Regions from separate parts of the Nocardia sp. Tas62D01 genome, predicted to be linked through region 2. Evidence: predicted binding sites of a transcription regulator. Region 2 holds the regulator's gene; the other holds the start of a gene.
The links. The regulator HspR, encoded in region 2, represses chaperone genes until heat shock. The targets are predictions, from matches to a motif close to ANNTGAGTNNNNNNNACTCANNT.
Positions count from the first base shown of each region.

Region 1: lon (endopeptidase La) is a predicted target of HspR. The motif match lies at 6,887-6,909, and genes of this name have one in related genera.

Region 1 covers NZ_JBUYUZ010000001.1:3,270,508-3,281,903, reverse strand. Annotated here, with positions in the region: gene ACV7NQ_RS16045 (hypothetical protein) at 1-363, shown strand, start outside; gene ACV7NQ_RS16040 (ribonuclease H family protein) at 463-1,062, opposite strand; gene ACV7NQ_RS16035 (SRPBCC family protein) at 1,073-1,543, opposite strand; gene lhgO (L-2-hydroxyglutarate oxidase) at 1,674-2,864, opposite strand; gene ACV7NQ_RS16025 (hypothetical protein) at 2,890-3,663, opposite strand; gene ACV7NQ_RS16020 (TIGR03084 family metal-binding protein) at 4,011-4,802, opposite strand; gene ACV7NQ_RS16015 (hypothetical protein) at 4,946-6,301, opposite strand; gene ACV7NQ_RS16010 (hypothetical protein) at 6,486-6,803, opposite strand; gene lon (endopeptidase La) at 6,928-9,405, shown strand; gene ACV7NQ_RS16000 (alpha/beta fold hydrolase) at 9,470-10,252, opposite strand; gene ACV7NQ_RS15995 (DUF1707 domain-containing protein) at 10,267-10,563, opposite strand; gene ACV7NQ_RS15990 (DNA polymerase IV) at 10,668-11,396, shown strand, end outside.
Region 2 covers NZ_JBUYUZ010000001.1:2,986,555-2,997,950, reverse strand. Annotated here, with positions in the region: gene ACV7NQ_RS14770 (hypothetical protein) at 1-52, shown strand, start outside; gene ACV7NQ_RS14765 (chromate resistance protein ChrB domain-containing protein) at 49-480, shown strand; gene dnaK (molecular chaperone DnaK) at 1,081-2,931, shown strand; gene grpE (nucleotide exchange factor GrpE) at 2,928-3,587, shown strand; gene dnaJ (molecular chaperone DnaJ) at 3,612-4,778, shown strand; gene ACV7NQ_RS14745 (heat shock protein transcriptional repressor HspR) at 4,823-5,206, shown strand; gene ACV7NQ_RS14740 (FAD-binding oxidoreductase) at 5,738-6,907, shown strand; gene ACV7NQ_RS14735 (FAD-binding oxidoreductase) at 7,000-7,773, opposite strand; gene ACV7NQ_RS14730 (FAD-binding oxidoreductase) at 7,787-8,944, opposite strand; gene ACV7NQ_RS14725 (LLM class flavin-dependent oxidoreductase) at 9,134-10,018, opposite strand; gene ACV7NQ_RS14720 (NADP-dependent oxidoreductase) at 10,068-11,003, opposite strand; gene clpB (ATP-dependent chaperone ClpB) at 11,347-11,396, shown strand, end outside.

The sequences.
Region 1 (11,396 bases), 280 kb from region 2:
CTTATCTCCACCTACGACCCGCAGACCATCGACGACTATCTGAAGAAGGTGGACGCCGCCTCGACCGGCGATTGGAAGGACACCTTCAGCAAGATCGGCCAGGACCTGAAGGGCGTGGTCGTCGATGCCAAGGCCAAGTCGTCCACCTACGACATGCAGTGCGGCTTCCAGTCCGGTGACAAGAACAACGCCACCGTGCTAGTGGTGATCGGCCAGACCACCACCAACGTGAACATCGCCGCGGCGAACAAGCCGCCGAGCCAGGTCGAACTCGTAGTGGTCGCTGGGCTCGAGAAGCAGGGCGACAAATGGCTGGTCAACAAGTTCGACCTGCCGATCCTGAAGCAGCTCGGCAACAACTGACCGGCTAGCTGATCTCCGAAACACCCCCGGCGGTGGGCGAATAGCTCCACCGCCGGAGGTTTTTCGGCGGACCTGCGCTCCGTTCGCGCCGCGGCGGACTCAGAACAGAGTCAATGTCTGAGGCGCCGCCGGTGCGACCGGCTTCCCCGCGGCCCGCGGCCCGGGAGTCTTTTCTTTTTCGGCTTCGGTCACCATCGGAAGGTCAGCGACGGTCGGCAGCTCCGCCACCGTCGGCAGTTCCGCGGTGGCCATTTCGCTGCCCGCGGCTGTCACTGCGGCCTGCCTGGCCGCCTCACCCGCGAGTGCGTCGGCCTGCTCGTTGAAGTAGTTGCCGACATGTCCACGCACCCAGCGGAACCGGACCGGTCCCGGCCGAGTGGCGATGGCCCGGTCGATTTGCTTGATGAGTTCGACGTTCTTCACCGCGCCGCCGGTGGAGGTGCGCCAGCCGTTGACCCGCCAGCCCGAGATCCATTCCGACGCGCACTTGATGGCGTAGAGCGAATCGCTTTCGATGAAGAGGGGCTCCTCACCGGGGTGCGCGAGAATCGCCTCCAGCACTGCGCCAAGCTCCGCGACCTGATTGGTTCCTGATGCGGCTCCCCCGCTGCGCGAGGAGCCCTGATGATTGACCCAAGCCCAGCCGATGGCGCCACCGGGGTTGCGGAGGCAGGATCCGTCGGTGCTCACGATGATCATGTCTGGCACCTTACGCAATCCGACCGACAAGATCGGTACCGTGGAATTCCTCTATCTCCCTTCGCAACTGAGCCTCGGTGCGGCGCAGTGCCGATTTCACGGCGGAGTCCACCAAACCGAGACACAGACGGCCGACGAAGCCGCTCGGTGGAGCGTACTCCGCCTCGGACGTCAGTACCGACTGTCCACAGCCGAGTGGATCGAACCGCAGTGTGAGTGTTCCAGACAACCGGCCGCGCAGCGTGTAGCCGATCACCGCATCGCGCCGGTATTCGGTGATCTCGCAGGACATCGTGTGATGCCACAGCGCAAGCCGTGTGGTGGTCGTGAAGTTGGCGCCGAGGCCCTGGTCGATCTCGCCCGTAGGTTCGAAGCCTGCGACACCGAACATCCAGTTCGGCACGAACAGGTGGTTGTCGGTGTAGGTGAAGGCGACCTCGACGGGCGCTCCGACGTCACTCGCGTACTTGATATGGCCCATAGGCCCTCCCTGTTCCACGGCTGCGCTAAAAGTACTACAGCTCTCCTCTTTATTGGAGGATTGCCCAGGATTCGGTTTGTCGGGTTTCCGCATTGCTACCGGGCGGTTGCTTGGTTGCTCACGGATGGCCTCAGAGCTGATCGACCAGATACTCGGCGATCGGCATGGCCGAGGTCGCCGCCGGGGACGGTGCATTCAGCACATGGATCGACCGCGGCGTGCGCTCGATCAGGAAGTCGTGCACCAGGGTGCCGTCGCGCATCACCGCCTGCGCCCGGATGCCCGCCTCGCGCGGCCGCAGATCCGCGGCCGTCAGCTCGGGACAGTACCGTCGGCATTCGGCCAGATAGCCGCGCTTGAACAGTGAGTTGCGCAACTCGCGTGCCCCGGTGCGCAGATGCGCGCGGGCCGCCCGGTGGAACCCGGCGAAGCCGAGCACCTCACGGGCGTCGCGGGCATTGAAGCTGCCCTTGCGGTAGCCCTCCCTGGCCAGCCCGAGCACCGCGTTGGGGCCGACGGTCAGCTCGCCGTCGATGGTTGGGCTCAGGTGGACGCCGAGAAACGGCAGGCCCGGATCGGGGATCGGGTAGATCAGCGTGCGCACCAGCCCGGCCCGTTCAGGCGGCAGCCGGTAGTACTCGCCGCGGAACGGCACGATGCGGAAATCGGTGCGCAGGCCCGCCAGCCTGGCCATTCGATCGGCCTGCAGTCCCGCGCAGACCACCAGGGTGCGTGCGGTCCACGACCCCGACGGACCGGATACCGTCACCGCGTCGTCGGTCTCGATGATCGAGTCGATCTCGGCGCCGAGCACGATCTGTCCGCCCGCCGCGCGGATCTCCTCGGCAAGCGCCGTGGTGACGCGGGTGTAGTCGACGATGCCGGTGCTCGGCACGAACAGGGCGCCGACGCCGGTAACCCGCGGTTCGCGGCGGGTGAGTTCGGCCGCGTCGAGCAGTTCGACGTCCACGCCATTGGTCACCGACCGCTCGTGCAGTGCGAGCATCCGCTCGTGTTCGGCGGAGTCGGTGGCCACCAGCAACTTTCCGCAGACCTCGAACGGAATATCGTTCGCCGCGGCGAAATCCTTCGTCCACTGCGCGCCCTGCCTGCACAGCCTGGCCTTCAAACTATCCGGAGGATAGTAGATGCCGGAATGGATGACACCGCTGTTGTGTCCGGTCTGATGGGTGGCCAGCGCGGCGGCCTTGTCGACGAGCACGAGGCTTGCGCCGGGATGCCGCCGCAGGATGCGATGTGCGGTCGCCACCCCGACGATCCCGCCCCCGACTACGCAGAAGTGGTGTTCGGCTGTCGTCACACGTTGATGGTGCCACGCGCGATGGTCAGGCTGGACGCGTTGCCGAGTCATCGGGCGCCGCAGGGGTTTCGGGTACCGTGGCCTCGGTCGTCGCCTCGGTGTGCGCAGGCGACGTCGCCTCCACCGCAGGGCTCGGGGTGTTCTCCGGGGCCGGTGCGGAGTAGGTGTTCTCCGGGGCCGGTGCGGAGTAGCGGTTCGCACGCAGCGAGTGGTCACCGAGGGTTGGGTCGGAGAACGTCAGCGTGACCTCGCCGTGGGTGTCGAATTCGGTCCGGACCCGCGTGGTCGCGGCGGGGTCGGTGGTGACGCCGAGACGCTTCCTGATCGGCTCGGACAGCACGAAATTCGTCAGCGTGGCCAGGGCATTGGTGTCCACGGAGAGCGCGACGGTGTCGGCGCGGACCGGAGCCAATTGCGCACCGATATAGGTGGTGCCGAGCCGGAGCTTCCCGCCCAGCGCGCTCGACGCGCTGGGCGCCGGGTCGGCTTGGAGCGCCTCAGTTTCCGCGGCAGCGGCAGCGGTGTCGATATCGGCGGGCGCCCGCATGAATATCGCTGGGAGATCGCGGCTTCCGCCGGTCAGCATGGCCTCCGACGGCCCCGGGCCGGTGGGCGGGATGACGTCCCGGACCGCGGGCGCGGGCGCGGGCGGTGCCGAGAGTTCGCTGCCCGCCCGGTGGGTGTCCGCCATCTGGTTCACGATGTAGGCCCCGGAGGCGACGGTGAGGCTGAGGCTGGCTGCACCGGCGAGCACGATCGCGGCATGCCGAACGACCTGGGCAGGCGTGTGTGCAGTCACGATGCTTTCCTTTCCTCCGCCCCTGGTCCTTGCGGCGCGGCCCGCATCGTTGAAAGCCGTACGCTTGTCCAGGTTACGGTGTAGCCCGCGGGGCCACCGCGTCGGTGAGATCAGCATCACAAAGTCGCGCGAACGACGTCGTCAGCGGCGGGTCCCCGCCCGATTTTTCGCATTGTTCATGTTTCCATCAGCTGTCGGGCGGGTAAACCCAGATAGCTGGCGAGCGTCATTCTCGACTGCCACATTGAGACACCCGGCCAATGGCGTCCGGCCGTCGACACGAACGGCGCACCCAAGTGTGGCGCTCGCCCGCTCCCGAAGCCGGGTGGTCGGGAAAATACAGCGGGTCAGGCGAACTGGCCCGCTGTCCGTCCTTCTCCGGTCTGTCCCGCGAAGGCCTGTGCGATCGTCAGCCAGTCCGCGGCATCCAGGCCAATCGTCTCCAGCGCCAGGTCGTCGCGGTGACGGCGCTGCGTCACCAGCAGGCAGAAGTCGAGGGCGGGTCCGCGCACCTGCTGCGCGGCATCGGCCGGTCCCCAGGACCAGATCGTGCCGTCGGGCGCGGTGAGTTCCACCAGGAATTCCTCGGCGGGCGGGGGCTTGCCGTGTACCGAGTAGGCGAAGTTTCTGGTTCGGACGCCGAGATGGGCGACGGTGCGCAGCCGGGCGGTGGGCGTCCTGGTGAGGCCGAGGGCGTCGGCCACATCCTGTCCGTGTGCCCAGGTCTCCATGATCCGCGCGCTGATCATCGATGCCGCGCTCATCGGCGGGCCGAACCACGGCAGTTTCCTGCCCGCGGGCACCGCGCGCAGGGCATCGGCGAGTGCGGTGCGGCCCCGGCGCCACCGGTCGAGCAGTTCCGGCGCGGGTGTGGCGGCCGCCTCCTGCGCGGCTTCATCGACAAAGGTCAGCGCCTTCGGTGCGGCCTCGGCCAGCAACCGCGTGAAGCCGGACGCGTCGGTCGCCGCCAGGATGGAAACCTCGTCGGTCCAGGTCAGATGGCCGATCTGATGGAAGATATCCCAGCCGGGCGCGGGTGTGGGGGTGGACCAGTCCTCCGGCGCCAGTGGCGCGACCAGGTGTTCCAGATCCGCGCATTCCGCGGCGAAATCACCGAGTAGCGCGTCGAGGTCAGCCATCTGTTTCCTTGCGGTCGCAGGCACACTGCTCTGTGCGCCGTCGCGCTTCAGCATCGCAGCGGGCTCAGAAAAATGCAAGCACGCGTGCTTGTATTTACGACGAGAGTTATCTGCCGAGGTGTGGTCGATCGTGAAGCCGGTGATTACCAACCGAAAAGCAGCAGGTGGGTGGCGCCGACCACGAGGCCGAGGACCGCGCCGTGCAGGTAGAGCAGCCAGGCATCCTGTTCGACCGAGGCGTAGAACATCTCCATGAACTCCCCTGGCGTGAGGTGCTGGAGCTTGCGCGCGGCGAATTCCTCGATCTTCTTGGCCTGCTCGAGGGTGAATTCCTCGTCCTCGACCAGGCTCGGCGCCAGACCGACCGCGGCGCCGGCTGCTCCGACCGTGAGATTGTCGAACTGGCGACGCCCGAAGGCGGCGCGGACCAGCGACTTGGTCGGGCCGAGCTGGCGATGGATCTCCTCGGAGATCAACCGCTCCAGCAACTGTCGCGTTTTGTCGCCGTTGGGGCCCTCGAGCAATTCCTTCGAGAGGTTCGGCAGGGTCAGCACCTGGTAGGCCAGGATGTGGGCGAGGTCGACAGCGGCCTGCGGCTGCCGTTTGGCAAGCAACGCCTGTTGCCACAGGTATTTGTAGCGGGGCTGCGGATCGCCCGGCTCGAACACCATCTTGACCGCGATGACATTGACGATCACACCGATTGCCGCCGCGGCCAACAGCACGATCACCCATCCTGGCACCCAGCCGAGCACCGGAATGCGGGCGTGCACATGCAGATACAGCGCGAGTAGCAGACCGAACGGCGCACCGAGCAGGCCGACTCGGACCATAAACTTCAGTTCCGGTGCGGCGATGGTGGTGGTCAGGTCCTTCAGGATGTAGGGATTTTCCTGCAGGTACCGGATGACGAAACTCTTGACGTCGATGAGTTGATCGACATTGTCGCCGAGTGATTCGAACGAGCGCCGGCACAATGCGGGCAGTTCCCGATCCACCCGTTGATAGACGAGCTGTTTCATGGCGCGCGGCATGGTGCGCCACAGGTCCGGATTCTCCCGGTTCATTAGCTCGTCGACCAGCGGCTGTACCTGTTTGCGGGCGAGTATCGCGATGTAGTCGGCGATGCCGTCCAGATCGAGTTCGTGAATGAAATCCTTCGGGCTGCCGATCCGCATCAGCGCTTTGTCCACACAGATGCTCGCCATTTTTTCCGCGCGTGCCGGTATGAATCCCTGAAATCCGAGTCGGCGGCCGTCGCCGGAAAATGTGGGCAGCACTTGGACCCGGCGCGGGAAATAGGGATACAGCACATGCAGGCCGGGGATCCGAATGCCACGGAACACCATGGGCCAGAAAAGCATCAGGACGCCGGTCCAGTTGGTGAGCCAGCCCGCCAATGCGCTGAAGATAGGGAAAGTGATGAGATCGACGGTGAACTTGGACTGCCCGGTGAGATTCTCCCAGTCGATGAGCACGCCCGAGGCGATAGTCGTCATCGAGGGGTCCCCCTAGTGCTGACCGGGTAGTGACATATCAAGGACACGTTCTCATCGGGTCAGGCGGAGTGTCAACGCGGGTCCGTTTCCACCCCGAGGTCCTGGATCCGGTCGAGGAGCAGCCGCTGCCTGCGCAACTGATGACGGCGGTTGCCGTGCATCGGCCGCCGCAGCAGCGGCCGACTCAGCCAAGCGACGGCGAAGACGCCGACACCTTTGACCGCCTCCTCGACGACCGAAATCGGGGTACCTGCCAGTCGATGGCGAAGCCGTCACCGGCCAGGTTCTGGATCATCCGCATGTTGCGGTCGTTGGCGAACATCGCGATGCCCGTCCCGGCCAGCGCACCCCACACGAAGCCCATGGCCAGCGGTGTTCGGATTCTGCGGTGGACGCGTAATCGGTCCAGGTGCAGGATGATCCAGCCGAAAACTAGCAGCGCGCTGCGCTCAACGATAGGCCACCAGGTAGAGCGGTCTTTCGCCCCAACGCGACCAGGCATTTCGCGGTCCGGCTCGCCGCCGACTATTCGATTCGCCCTGAGCGAACGTCGGGGGCAGCGCGGAACAAACGTGGGAGCCTCGGGGTTGACTGGGCATCGCTCAACTTTTGGAAGGGTCGACCACGTGACTACACCACAGAACCTGCCGGTGCTGTTCCTGACCGATCCGATCGTGCTGCCTGGCATGGTCGTGCCCATCGAACTGGACGAATCGGCGCAGGCCGCCATCGATGCCGCGCGTGCGGCGAAGACCGAGGCTGTGCTGCTCGCACCGCGACTCACCGAGGGCTACGCCTCCTACGGCGTGGTCGCCACCATCGAACAGGTCGGCCGGATGCGCGGTGGCGCGCCCGCCGCGGTACTGAAGGCCGAACGGCGCGCGAAGATCGGACACGGCGTGACCGGGCCCGGCGCGGCGCTGTGGGTCGAGGCCGAGCCGGTTGATACGCCCGCGACCGACGGGCGCACCAAAGAACTTGCCGTCGAATACAAGAAGCTGGTCGTCTCGGTGCTGCAGCGCCGCGAGGCATGGCAGATCATCGACGCGGTCAATCAGCTGATCGATCCGTCGGCGATCGCCGACACCGCGGGCTACGCGCCGTACCTGACCAACGATCAGAAGCGCGAACTGCTCGAAACCCCCGATGCCGCACAGCGGTTGACCACGCTGATCGAGTGGACCAAGGCGCATATCGCCGAGGCCGAGGTCACCGAGAAGATCAGCGACGATGTGCGCGAGGGCCTGGAGAAGGGCCAGCGCGAGTTCCTGCTGCGTCAGCAGCTCAACGCCATCCGCAAGGAACTCGGCGAGGACGAGCCCGACGGCGCCGACGACTACCGCGCTCGGGTCGAGCAGGCCGATCTGCCCGACAACATCCGGGCGGAGGCGCTGCGCGAGGTCGGCAGGCTGGAGCGGGCCAGCGATCAGAGCCCGGAATCCGGCTGGATCCGGACCTGGCTGGACACCGTGCTCGAGCTGCCGTGGACGGTGAAAACCACAGACAACACCGATGTTTCGGCTGCCCGCGCGGTGCTGGACGCCGACCACCACGGCCTGGACGAGGTGAAGGACCGCATGGTCGAGTACCTGGCCGTGCGTTCGCGGCGGGCCTCGCGTGGTCTGGAGGTCGTCGGTGGACGTGGCTCTGGCGCGGTGCTGGCACTGGTCGGTCCGCCCGGTGTCGGTAAGACCTCGCTGGGTGAATCAGTGGCACGGGCCATGGGACGCAAGTTCGTTCGCGTCGCCCTCGGCGGCGTGCGCGACGAGGCCGAGATCCGTGGCCACCGGCGCACCTACGTCGGCGCGCTGCCCGGTCGGATCGTCCGTGCCATCAAGGAGGCGGGATCGATGAATCCCGTTGTCCTGCTGGACGAGATCGACAAGGTCGGCTCCGACTTCCGCGGCGATCCGGCGGCGGCTTTGCTCGAGGTGCTGGATCCGGCGCAGAACCACACATTCCGCGATCACTACCTGGATCTGGATCTCGACCTGTCCGACGTGCTGTTCATCGCCACGGCGAATGTCATGGACACCATCCCCGGCCCGCTGCTGGACCGGATGGAGCTGATCACCATCGACGGTTACACCGAGGACGACAAGGTGGCCATCGCCCGCGACTTCCTCGTGCCACGGCAGCTGGAACGCAATGCGCTGACCGCCGAGGAGGTCACCGTCACCGACGCGGCACTGCGTGAGATCGCGGCCAACTACACCCGGGAAGCCGGAGTGCGGCAGATGGAGCGGTTGATCGCGAAGGCGTTGCGCAAGGCGGCGACTCGGCTGTCCGAGGATGTAATCGGCTCGGCCGCAGGTGAATCCGATGCGGTGGTGTCCGATCTGGGTTACGGCGCCGAACTGGGTTACGACACGCTGGTGAGGTCCGAGAAGTCGTCGGCAGCAGTATCTTCCGAGAGCGCCGGGGCTGTTCCGGAAGAGTCACTGACGATCGACGTCGCTGATCTGAAGGAGTACCTCGGCCGACCGCGGTTCACCCCCGACTCAGTGGAACGCACCGCGGTGCCGGGTGTGGCGACCGGACTGGCGGTCACCGGACTCGGCGGCGATGTCCTCTACATCGAGGCCAATGTCGCCGAGGGTGAGCGTTCGCTGACCCTGACCGGCCAGTTGGGTGACGTCATGAAGGAGTCGGCGCAGATCGCCCTCACCTACGTGCGTTCGCACCTGGAGGAGATCGGCATCGAGCCGTCGGTGCTCGATCGCAATATCCACGTGCACTTCCCGGCGGGCGCGGTGCCGAAGGACGGACCTTCGGCGGGCGTCACCATGGTCACCGCCCTGGTGTCGCTGGCGCTGGGCAGGCAGGTCCGCGCGGACGTCGGCATGACAGGTGAGGTCACGCTGAACGGCCGGGTGCTGCCGATCGGCGGCGTCAAGCAGAAGCTGCTCGCCGCTGCGCGTGCCGGTCTGAAGACGGTGTTCATCCCGGCCCGCAATGAGCCGGACTTGGACGACGTGCCTGCGGAAGTGTTGGCCGCCCTGGATGTTCGCCCCGTCGCCGACGTGGCCGATATCCTGGCCTACGCCATCGAGCCGGTAGCCGAACCGGCGCTGGACGGCCGGTCCTTCGCGGCTACCGCCTGATCTGATCGAAAGGGGTCGTGCACGGAAACGTGCACGACCCTTGCCGTTGTCAGCTGTGCCGTTGTCACGCGAAGAAGGCCGCCACCGGTGGTGCGACGACATCGGCGGGCGCGCCGTGGTCCGCCCCGTCGAGCACGGTGAGGTGTGCGTCGGGCAGCAATTCGGTGAGACGTGTTGCAGCCGAACCGAAGAACTCCGGGCTGGCGCCACCGAGTAACACCAGGGTCGGGATGTCCAGGGTGCGCACGACGTCGGCGGGAATCACGCCACCGCCCTCGAAGCTGTCCATGACCGCGAGGTCGTAGGGCATCGTCGGTGCCGCGGCTTGCATGCCGGGATCTCGACCGGTCGCCTCCGCCATCGCCGGTGGCATACCCGAGTTCGTCATGAAGATCGCGACAGCATCGCCAGGCCGGCCCCCTGTGATCGCCGTTTGAATCCGGTCGGCGACCGCCCGCGCGCTGTCCCTGCTCGTCTCGTTATCGCTGCCGTACGGCGGTTCGTGCAGCACCAGGCGGGTGATCGGCAACCCGGCCGCGGCGGCACGCACCGCGAGTCCGGCGCCCGACGAATGCCCGTAGACCGCTGCCTTACCGCCCACCTCGGTGATCAAAGCGGCCAGGTCCTGCACCTCGCGTTCCGGGGCGTACGGCAGGGTGTCACCGCTTTCGCCACGGCCACGGCGGTCGTAGTTGATCACGGTGAACTGTTCGGCCAGCCGGGTGGCGAGGTCGTGCGTCATGGGTCGCGCGCAGAACATGCCGCTCACCACGATGACCGGTGTGCCGTCGCCGAATCGGTCGTAGGCGATACGGGTGCCGTCGGCGGAAGTCGCGAAGTCTGTCACTGGATTCCTTTCGGTCACCTGTGTAGACAGGCTGCGCGACGCAAACTCATCGGTGTCACGACAGGAACTCCTGTGCCGGGCCGAGCCACAGCGCGTAGACGAGGTCGGGTTCCAGTTCGCGTACCGCGCCGTAGCGAGCATGCGTCCGCCACCAGCGCGCGACAGATCGCGACGAGCCGCCTGTCCAGCTCCATCAGGTCGAGTCGGCCGTCGTCGACGGCGATCTGCAGCTGTCGTGCGGCGAGTTCGCGATCGGTGTCGCCGATCCGAACCGCGGTCAGTGCTGCGGAATTGTCCTGCGCGTCGGTCATCGGAGTGCTCCCCTTGATCGTCCTCAGAAATCCTACGACTCGGGTAGCGGTTCGATCGTGGCGAATTTCCGCTGCATGTCATAGCCGTGCGGTAAGACAGACGTATGGCCAGATGGCTGCTGCACGTCGATCTCGACCAGTTCCAGGCGGCGGTGGAGTTCCGCCGTCATCCGGAACTGCGCGGGTTGCCGGTCATCGTCGGCGGAAACGGCGACCCCAAGGAGCCGCGCAAGGTCGTGACCTGTGCGTCCTATCCGGCGCGCGCCTACGGTGTGCGCGCAGGGATGGCGCTGCGCAGCGCCGAGCGCAAATGTCCCGATGGGGTGTTCCTGCCGCTGGACATGGCCACCTACGAGGAGGCATCGGACGAGGTCATGTCACTGCTGCGGACCTTTCCCGGCCGGGTCGAGGTGTGGGGCTGGGACGAGGCATTCCTCGCCGCCGACACCGACGACCCGGAGCAGCTCGCTCGCGAAATCCGAAGCGCCATTGCCGAATTGGGCCTGACGTGCGCCATCGGCATCGGTGACAACAAGCTCACGGCCAAGCTGGCGACCGGATTCGCGAAGTCCTCGGGCAAATCGTCCGCCGCACCCGCGGATACCGACGGCGCGGCCGCGGGCATCTTCCGGCTCACCGCCGCGAACTGGGTCGAGGTGATGGCGCACCGGCCGACAAATGCCCTGTGGGGCATCGGAAATCGGATCGCCGCCCGCATGGCCGAGCTGGGTATCGAGACAGTCGCTGATCTGATGGCGGCGGACCGCCACCGCCTCGCCGCCGAATTCGGCCCCAACACCGGCCCCTATCTCTGGGTGCTCGGCCACGGCAAA
Region 2 (11,396 bases):
GGCTGTCGAACACCTCGCCACCCCCGCCGAACAGTCGGAGGTGTCCTCGTGAAGTGGGCGACCCGCGCCAGCATCCACATCGACCGCGCGGCCTGTGCGTGGCTCATCCGCCGCCACATCGACCCCGACGCCGAGTTCGTGTTCGTCACCGACCCCACCCAAATCCCCACCGACCCCATCGGATTCGACATGCGTGGGGTCGAGCTGTCGCACCACAACGGTGATTGCAGCTTCGAAACCATCCTGCGCCGCTACCATCTAGACGACCCTGTGCTGTGGCGGCTGGCCGCGATCATCCACGAAGCCGACCTCGACGACGAACGCTTCGACGCCCCCGAAGCCGCCGGCCTCGACACTGCGCTACGCGGACTGTCCATGGTCTGTACCGACGAACAGATCCTGCACCACACCGGCCCACTGTTCGACGGACTCTACGAATTCCACTGCCGCGCAACACTCCTCGGCCGCGAACCCGCCTGACCAGCAACCCGACAGGCTGTGCATCTGGTGCACGGCGGCGTCTCGCACGCCGCCCACGCTGCTATGCGTGTGGGGGTTCTCCGGTGACGATATGGTCGGCGAGGTTGAGTCCTTCACGGACGAGTCGGGTGAGGTGCCCGTCGTGGACGCGGTCGCGGTGAGCGTGGCCTTGGCGACGTTGTAGGCCAGCGGCGGCCCGGCTGGTTTCCTTGCGCCGATCGAGGAGACGTTGACGATGGCGCCGCCACGTGCGACCAGGCTGTGGTTGGTCACACGTGCCGCACATTCCTGGCACGACGCAACCCGGCTGACGACAATGGCGAGCGGTCACCCCGCGGATCCGGGTCCGGGAATACATCGCGCGGGGCGCCGGTTGAGCTGTTCAACAGTGTTGAGTGTGTCCGGCTCAAGTTTGAGTTGACTCCCGGTGCTAACCGGGTGCAGGATTGAGTCGACTACGCTCAGCGTTGCTGGGACCGTGCTCCGTGAGGTGCTTTGGGGCGAGGTCTCGCGGCACAGGAAGTACCTAGGGAAACCTGGTCGCAGGGCGATCGTCGCCCAGCACCGACACAGGCAGTTACGTCAATTAGGAGGAAAACCATGGCTCGTGCGGTCGGAATCGACCTCGGGACCACGAACTCGGTCGTCGCCGTTCTCGAAGGCGGAGAGCCGGTCGTCGTCGCCAACTCGGAAGGATCGCGCACCACCCCCTCGATCGTCGCGTTCGCGAAGAACGGTGAGGTACTGGTCGGCCAGCCGGCCAAGAACCAGGCTGTCACCAACGTCGACCGCACCATCCGCTCGGTCAAACGCCACATCGGCACCGACTGGAGCGTGGATATCGACGGCAAGAAGTACACGTCGCAGGAGATCTCCGCGCGCGTGCTGATGAAGCTCAAGCGCGACGCCGAGTCCTACCTGGGCGAGGAGATCACCGACGCGGTGATCACCGTCCCCGCGTACTTCGAGGACGCGCAGCGTCAGGCGACCAAGGAAGCCGGCCAGATCGCCGGCCTCAACGTGCTGCGCATCGTCAACGAGCCCACCGCGGCCGCGCTGGCGTACGGCCTGGACAAGGGCGACAAGGAACAGACCATCCTGGTCTTCGACCTCGGTGGCGGCACCTTCGACGTCTCGCTGCTGGAAATCGGCGAGGGCGTTGTCGAGGTTCGCGCGACCTCCGGCGACAACCACCTCGGTGGCGACGACTGGGACGAGCGCGTTGTCACCTGGCTGGTCGACAAGTTCAAGGCCAGCGCGGGCATCGACCTGACCAAGGACAAGATGGCCATGCAGCGGCTGCGTGAGGCCGCCGAGAAGGCCAAGATCGAGCTGAGCTCTTCGCAGAGCACCTCGGTCAACCTGCCATACATCACTGTCGACGCGGACAAAAACCCGCTGTTCCTCGACGAGCAGCTGACCCGCGCCGAGTTCCAGAAGATCACCTCGGACCTGCTCGACCGCACCCGTGCGCCGTTCCAGTCCGTGATCAAGGACGCCGGCATCTCAGTCAAGGACATCCACCATGTCGTGCTCGTCGGCGGCTCCACCCGGATGCCCGCTGTCACCGAGCTGGTCAAGGAGCTGACCGGTGGCCAGGAGCCCAACAAGGGCGTGAACCCGGACGAGGTCGTCGCCGTCGGCGCCGCGCTGCAGGCCGGTGTGCTCAAGGGTGAGGTCAAGGACGTCCTGCTGCTCGATGTGACCCCGCTGTCGCTGGGTATCGAGACCAAGGGCGGCGTGATGACCAAGCTCATCGAGCGCAACACCACCATCCCGACCAAGCGCTCGGAGACCTTCACCACGGCCGATGACAACCAGCCGTCGGTGCAGATCCAGGTGTTCCAGGGTGAGCGCGAAATCGCTTCGCACAACAAGCTGCTCGGCTCCTTCGAGCTGACCGGCATCCCGCCGGCCCCGCGTGGCGTGCCGCAGATCGAGGTCACCTTCGACATCGACGCCAACGGCATCGTGCACGTGACCGCGAAGGACAAGGGCACCGGCAAGGAAAACACGATCAAAATCCAGGATGGCTCCGGCCTGTCCAAGGAGGAGATCGACCGGATGGTCAAGGATGCGGAGGCGCATGCCGCCGAGGACAAGGCCCGCCGCGAGGAGGCCGAGACCCGCAACCAGGCCGAGTCGCTGGTGCACCAGACCGAGAAGTTCATCAAGGAGAACGAGGACAAGGTCCCCGCGGACGTCAAGTCCAAGGTCGAACAGGCCATCTCCGAGGCGAACGTGGCGCTCGGGGGCACCGATATCGCCGCCGTGAAGTCGGCCGTCGAGAAGCTGGCGACCGAGTCGCAGGCGCTGGGCCAGGCCATCTACGACGCGTCGGCGGCGGAGTCCGCGGCATCCGGCAACGGAGCTGCCTCCAGCTCTGCCAATGATGACCAGGTCGTGGACGCGGAAGTTGTGGACGAGCCGGTCGACACGGAGAAGAAGTGACACAGGGAAACTCCGACAAGGAGCCGATCACTTTCGTGGACAACCGCAAAGTGGATCCGGAGACCGGCGAGGTTCGGGAACCGGCCGCGGCTGAGGCCGTGGCCGTTCCCGGCCCGGATGCCGGGAACGGTGCCGACGCCGTGATCGGTGCTGAGGGAGGGGCCGAGATCCTGGCCGACTCCATCAGCAGCGAACTGGCCGAGCGCACCGCCGATCTGCAGCGGCTGACCGCGGAATACGCCAACTACCGGCGTCGCGTCGAGCGTGACCGCAAGGCCACCATCGATAACGCGAAGGCGCAGGTGGTCACCGAATTGCTCGGCGTGCTCGACGATCTCGATCGCGCACGCGCGCACGGTGACCTGGAAACCGGACCGCTCAAGGCGGTCGCGGACAAGCTGGCCGACGCGCTGCACAAGCAGGGCCTCGAGGAATTCGGTTCAGAGGGTGAGCCTTTCGACCCGACCCTGCACGAGGCCGTGCAGCACGAGGGTTCCGGGCACGACCCGATGATCGGCGTTGTCATGCGCAAGGGCTATCGCTTCGGCGACCGGGTGCTTCGGCACGCGCTGGTCGGGGTAACCGATGGTGTGTCCGATCTGCCGGTCGGCGAAGCATCGAATGCTGGTTCCGATGCCGGCGCACAGAACCAATAAGAACGCGAGAGGGGGAGATGCCCAGTGAGTCAACGGGAGTGGATCGAGAAGGACTTCTACAAGGAGCTGGGCGTTTCCTCCAGCGCCTCCCAGGACGAGATCAAGAAGGCGTATCGCAAGCTCGCTCGTGACCTGCACCCGGATGCCAATCCCGGTGACACCAAGGCCGAGGAGCGGTTCAAGACCGTCAGCGAGGCGCATGCCGTACTGTCGGATCCGGCCAAGCGCAAAGAGTACGACGAAACGCGAAAGCTGTTCGCCGGCGGTGCATATGGTCGCGGCGGCGGGTTCACTCCCGGTGCGGGCGGCGGGTTCTCCCAGGACTTCAATATCGGTGACATCTTCGGCCAGGCGAATGCCGGCGACGGTGGTCTCGGTGACCTGCTGGGTGGGCTGTTCAACCGGGGTGGCACGCGGACCGCGAGCCGCCCGCGGCGCGGGGCGGATGTGGAGACGGAGACGACCCTCGGCTTCCGCGAGGCCGCGCAAGGCGTCACAGTTCCACTGCGGATGACAAGTCCGTCGCCGTGTACGACGTGTCATGGCAGCGGTGCCAAGCCGGGGACCAGTCCCCGAGTGTGCCCGGTCTGCAACGGAAACGGTGTCATCAGCCGCAACCAGGGCGCGTTCGGATTCAGTGAACCGTGCGACGAGTGCCGCGGTACCGGGTCGATCATCGATGACCCGTGTGTCGACTGCCGCGGCAGTGGCATCCAGAACCGGACCCGCACCATCACGGTGCGGATCCCGCCGGGTGTCAGTGACGGGCAGAAAATTCGGCTGGCCGGGCAGGGCGAGGCGGGACTACGTGGTGCGCCCTCGGGTGACCTCTATGTCACCGTGCACGTCAGCCAGGACAAGGTATTCGGCCGCAACGGCGACGACCTGACCCTGGTGCTTCCGGTCAGTTACAGTGAATTAGTGTTGGGTACAACGGTTTCGGTGCCCACGCTGGAAGGGCGCGTCGGCGTCAAGGTGCCACCGGGCACCGCGGACGGCCGCATCCTGAGGGTGCGCGGTCGCGGCGTGCCGAAGCGTGGCGCCACCGTCGGCGCCGGTGATCTGCTGGTCACCGTCAAGGTCGCGGTGCCGCAAAAGCTGGACGACAATGCCACCGAGGCGCTGCGACGCTATGCGGAGGCTGAGAAGGCCAGCGGGTTCGATCCACGTGCAGGATGGGCAGGTGCGTGATGTCCGGTGATCCGAAGAACGCGTCCGGTGGGGCTGGGCACTCGATGCCCAATAGCGCCCGATCCGAGACTCAGGTCTTCATGATCTCGGTGGCGGCTCAGCTCGCGGGCATGCACGCGCAGACACTGCGCACCTATGACCGTCTGGGACTGGTTACGCCACAACGGACTTCGGGTGGCGGTCGGCGCTACTCGGCCAGAGACGTCGAGTTGCTGCGCGAGGTGCAGCGGCTGTCCCAGGACGAGGGCGTCAACCTGGCTGGCATCAAGCGCATCATCGAACTCACCAACCAGGTAGCGGAATTGCAGCAGCACGTCGCCGAATTGTCGGCGGAGGTGGAGCGGCTGCGCGCGGGCTATCGGCCCGATCTCTCACCGCCGCAACGCAGTACCGCTTTGGTGGTGTGGAAGCCCCGGCATCGGCGCTGACACCATCTGGCTAACGCTCGGGCCCCGGGTTTCGGTTCATGATATTGAACTGAAGCCCGGGGCCCGATGTCGTTGCGGCGGAGGGGTAGCCGACTATATGCCGGAACCGCGGGTGCGCGACACCTCCGGTGCGAAGGGTGCGCGGGCGGGTTGTGCTGCGAATTCTCATCACTCGCCAGCTGTTTGGGGCGCGGAATAGTTGCTGGCGCGAGGTAACCAGCAACATTTCATGGGTAGCCGGTGGATCGCTCCAAAAGTTCGATCGGAACGAAGCTTGCAAAGCGGGGCTTGCGAATTCGGTGAGCATGTGACTGATTTCACTCAAATAATCGATCTTCCAGTCTGTTTCGTCGGCGTTTTGTGTTTCCGATCCTCGTTTCGACGGAATTACAAGCATGATGTTTTCAGGGAGGATTCCGTTGCTGGCAAACCTCACCTACACTCGGAGGCATCGGCTGCTGTCGAGTGTCCCGCAGCATCTCACTCGCCGGCTCGGATTGTGTTCGAGTGTGAAATGGGGTTGTGACCTAAATGGATTCGCGGACTGTCGCTTTGATCAGAACGACGTTCAAGGCGGTTGCTGCGGAGGAGGGCGGCCCAGCCAAACTGGCTAGTTCGTTTTACGCGATCTTATTCACGGACTTTCCGCAGGCTCGCGATTTCTTCCCAGCGGCAATGGATGCACAGCGCGATCGCCTTGTCAAAGCCATCTCTTACGTGCTGGACCGGCTCGAGGAGCCGGACAAGTTGCTACCGTTCCTGTCCCAGCTCGGCCGCGACCATCGTAAATACGGTGCGCAGCGCGAGCATTACGTCGCGGTGACCACCTCGCTGAAGTCGGCGATGCGCATATTCGCCGGTACCGAGATGTGGACCGACGAGGTCGACCGGGCCTGGGACGAGGGCCTCGCAATCATCAGTGACGCCATGATCGGCGCCGCCGAAAAGGAGACCACGCCTCCGGCGTGGACCGGGATCGTGGTCGAACGGCGCGAGGTGCTGCGCAATCTGGCCGTCGTGCGATTGCAACTGGATCAACCGATGCGGTTCGCTGCTGGCCAGTACATCAGCGTGCAGATCCCGTCCCGGCCGCGGATGTGGCGCTACCTCTCGCCCGCCGCGCCCGCAAACGCCAACGGGGAGATCGAATTCCACATCCGGGGCGTGCTGGGTGGCTGGGTCAGTCCGGCCATCATCGGCCATACGAATATCGGCGACCAGTGGCTGCTCGGTTCACCGCTCGGCGGGCTCGGCATCCCGCGAAACACCAGGCGCAAGATGCTGATGATCGGTTGCGGCACCGGCATTGCCCCGCTGCGCGCCCAGCTGATGGCGATGGCACAGCGGCGCGTCAATCCGCGGGTGCACCTGTTCGTCGGCGGGCACCACCCGTGCGACCTGTATGACCTGGAGACCCTCAGCGCGCTGGCCGTGGCCAATAAGTGGCTCACCGTCACCCCGGTGACCGAGAGCGACGAAAACCCTTGGTGGTACCTCGAATCCGGCGAACCGGAACGAACCTGGCCCGGCTTGGAACCGCGGATGACCGGGCAGATCGGCAAGGTCGTCGCCAGCTTCGGGCTATGGGCCGACCGCGACGTGCAGATCGCCGGATCGCCATCGGTGGTGCAGACCACCAAGTTCCGCCTGATGGCGGCGGGCACCGAGACCAAGAACATTCGGCACGACCCGCTGTTCTGAGACATTGGCCGCGCGGGCGCGGCGTGTTCGCGGCCCCGAGGGCTTGCGTACGGTCGCTCGTAAGACTCGCTCCGTGATGGTCGAGCAGGTATTCAGATTCCCTCGAACTGGATGCGCTCGGCGGGGGTGCCGATTTCGATGAGTCTATCCACTGTCGCGCGGGTCATCGCAGGCGAACCGCATACCAGCACTTGGTGATTGGTGAATGCGCCGTGTGAGCCTACGACCTCGGCGAGGGTGCCGTGGAGCATGTCGTCCTCGGGGAAGCCGATGTCTACTCGGGATTGTTCGTACCAATCATCAACCCAGCCTGAGTCATCCGGACTTTCTACCACGGGCACCACGGTGAGCCAGGGCAATTCGCCTGCCAGCAGGTAGAGCATGTCGGCGGCGTACAGGTCGCGGGGCGAGCGGCCGCCGATGAACAGGTAGGTGGGCGGCGGGTCCTCGTGCCTGGCGAGGTCGAGGATCTGTGCGCGCAGCGGGGCCAGGCCGGTGCCGCCCGCGACCATCACCACCTCGGGACCGTCGGGGTCGACGGCAAAAGCACCGAGCGGCGCGCTGATCTGCCATTCGTCGCCCGCCGTGGTGTCTGCGACGATGGCGCCGCTGCACCAGCCGCCGGGGACGGTTCGGACGTGGAATTCCAGTTTGCCGTCCAGCGAGGGCGGCAGGGCGGGGGAGAGCCGACGCCGCACACCCGGCTGCTGCGGCACCCGGACCTCGACGGACTGGCCCGCGGTGAACGGGACGAACTCGCCGATCAGCCGGATCACGGCGAGGTCGTGACGCAGTCGATGGTGGCCGACGACGGTCGATTTCCATTCGGGCGTGCGGGTTTCGGGCCCAGCGCCGTTTTCCCCCAAGGGGGCCTCCTCATCACACAGGGTCGGAGCTGATAATCCACTCCGGGGTGCCGACCGCGATCAGCGCCCGGCGGGTGTCGGCGATCATCCGCGCCGATCCGGCGATCTGAATCTGCCGGTCCGCCCACGCGCCGAAGCTGGCGACCACCGCACCGAGATTACCGATCAACGTCCGGTGCATGCCGTAGGGCGCGTCGGCGGGCGGATGCGAGTACCACCACGGGTTGGTCTTCTGCTCGCACACCGGGATGACGGTCAACCACGGATTGCTCTGCGAGAGCTGCCACATGTTCTCCACGTCGTACAGGTCGCACGGGTAGCGGCCGCCGATGAAGAAGTGCACGCGCGGGTTGATGCCTCGCTGCCCCATTTCGATCAGCTGCCCGCGCAGCGGGGCGATGCCGGTGCCCGCGCCGATCAACAGCACGTCGCGGCGGCTGTCGCGGTCGACGTGCAGGCCGCCGAGCGGGCTGGCGATCATCCATTTGTCGCCGACCCTGGTTTCGTTGACGATCGCCGGACTCACCCAACCGCCGCGGATCTTGCGGATATGGAACTCGATCTCGCCGTAGGGGTTTGCCGGAATCGCTGGCGACAGGTACCGCCACATCTTCGGCCGCTGCGGCACCGCGATCGGCACGTACTGTCCGGCCTGATATGGGATCGGGGCATCGGATTGCAGCCGCACGATGGCCAGATCCTCCAGCACTCGGCGATGGCCGACCACGGTCGCCTCCCAAAACGGGCGCGATTTGTCGGAATTTGCACCGATAGCCATGGACGCGGAGATCAGGATGGTGATGTCGCGCCAGCCCTCCTCCAGCGCCCGATTCCACCGGGGGCCGTTGTAGACGCGGCAGGCGGTGAGCAGCGCCCGACCCGCGGCGTCGTAGTGCCTAGGCAGCACGCCGTACTTCCGATGGTCGCGCGCGAGCTGCTCGAGGAACTTCTGCGCCCGCCCCCAGTCCTCCAGGTGGTCGAGCACGTACTGGATGGCGGTGACCAGTCGCTTGGCCTGCATGTCCATCGCAGGCGGGAACAGCTCACGTAACGGAGGGTTCTCCGCGAACAGGTGACCGTAGAACGCACTGATCAACCGCTCGGGTCCGTTCGGTGACTCGATCACCGAACGGAAGTTGGCGCGGACCAGCGCAGCCGAACGCGCATCCACGACGTGGAGCTTCCTTTCCCTGATGAATTTCTGCCCGGGGACATACCCGTAACCGGCGGTCTCCCCGCGGTCAAGTATCCCCGAAAATCCCGTGGTCGTGTGGGTATGGCTCATCACGACCCGGGCCAACGGTAATCGGTGGGCAAACACCTGATGCCGCGGGCCTGTCACAGGCGTTGTCGCAGGCGATCAAGCGGTGACGTTGGCACGTACCGCCGGGGCGACCAGCTCGGCGTATCGGTGGATCTGTTCGACCGGATCGCCCTCGGTCGGCCAGAAGACGAACGCGTCGATGCGCTGGTCGCGGTGCAGTGCGCTCAGGTCGTCGATCCAGCGCGTCGGCGGTCCTTCCAGGAAGCCGTGGTCGACGCCGTTGTCGGTGATGGTGCCGGACACGTTGTAGATCCGGCGCACCGCCGCCGGGTCGCGATCCGCGGTCACGGCGGCGTTATCGATCCGCTTGCCCGCCTCGGTGAGGAATTCGGGCGGGGCCCAGGCGGCCGAGGGCAGCCAGCCGTCGGCGAGCTGCCCGGCGAGCGCCAGCATGCGTGGTCCCTTCGCGCCGAGCCAGATGCCGGGCTGGTGTTGCGGGGCGGGCCCCGGACGCGCGCCGGACAGACTGTGGAAGGCGCCGGGGACCCGGACCGATCGCTCGTCGCTCCACATGGCTCGGATCACCGCGATCGCCTCGGTCAACGCCTGCACCGATTCACCCTTACTCAGGTACGGCCCGCCCATCGCGGCGATCGCCTCCCAGAACGCGCCAGCGCCCAGTCCGAGCTGGATTCGTCCGCCGGTGATGATGTCCAGGGAGGCAACCGATTTCGCGAGCACGGCCGGATTGCGCAGCGGCAGGTTCGCGACATCGGGAAAGAACGTCAGCCGTGCGGTGCGCACGGCCAGGCTGGTGAGCAGGGTCCAGGTGTCCAGAAACCGTCGCTGGTAGGGATGGTCCTGGATGCCGATCAGGTCGAGTCCAGCGGCTTCCGCGTACGCGGTCAGTTCGGTGAGCTGGCGGTAGTTGTCGGCCTCCGGGATGAGGAATAGGCCGAATTCGACGGGACGGGTGCTCATCACACACCTCCGGTGAGTGCTCAATTGGCTTGGTGGGCCAGGGAATTCCTCAGATCGTCAGCACGGTCTTACCGCGCGCGCCTGCCGCGCCGATGACCGAGGCGGCCTCGGCAAGCGGGACGGTCGCGTCGATCGGAACGACCACGTCGCCCTTGGCGACGCGTTGCAGCAGCCGACTCAATTCCGGTGCGCCGCCGGAGGATTCGATATTGCCGCCCTTGATCCCGCGATCGTGCAGCGCGTGCTCGTCGGCGGAGGAGATGATGGAGTAGACGGTGCCGCCGTCGTGCACCAGCGCGGTCAGCTCGGCCAGCGCCTCGGGCGGGCTGACCAGGTCGAACAGCACGTCGACGCCGTCGGGATGGGCGGCGGCGACTTGGCCGACGACCGGGCTCCTGGTGTAGTCCACGGTCTCGGCCGCGCCGAGCCTGGTCATCTGATCGGCGGCGTCGCCCCGTGCGGTGGCAATGACGTTGGCGCCCGCCATGTTCGCGAGTTGTACGAGAAACGATCCGACGCCGCCGGTCGCGCCGATCACCAGCACCGTCTGGCCCGGCTCGATCTTGGTGGCATCCACCAGATCCTGAGCGGTGACGCCCGCGGTCGGCAGGGCCGCGGCCGCAACGGTGGGGACACCGTCCGGGATCCGCGCGAGGATGGCGCTCTCGGGCAGCACCGCGTACTCGGCGAAGCTGCCGTGACCGGCCGGGGGTGTCAGGAACTTGCCGACCACACGATCGCCGACGGCGAACCCGCTGACGCCGGGCCCGACCGCGGACACAGTGCCCGCCCCGTCCACGCCGAGAATCATCGGAAAGTCGTGTGGCATCTTGCCGTTCAAGAAACCCGTCGCCATGCGCTGGTCGAACGGATTGACGCCCGCCGCCTCCAGCTGCACACGCACCGCGCCCACGCCGGGTTCGGGCACCGGCATATCGGCCAACTCGGGTGTTGCTCCGAAATTCCGTACCACGATCGCGCGCATCGTTCGCTCCTTGATTCGGGCTGAAGAGTGACGCATCAAACGGCAACGGCCGTCGTAGGTATCCATACACCACCGACGTCGTGATTCATCGCATTCGAGGGTGTCTCGGCGTAGCGTTTGTCGGGACGTGGCCCGGTGGCGTCGAGCGGGGACGGCCGCACGGTCGAGTGGCTGGGAAAATTTCAAAGTTGAGCGGAACAGACTCAATCTTTCTGGCGTTGGACGGTTAGGTACGGCACCGAGCCGCGCGAGATACCGCGCGGGTCAGGTGAAGTGCGACGGTCGGCCCCATGCTGACCAAGTGCTCTTGGTGCCGTGGAAATCGACTAGTAGGAAGGTGACCGTGGACTCGTTCAACCCCACCACCAAGACCCAGGCGGCGCTGACCGCCGC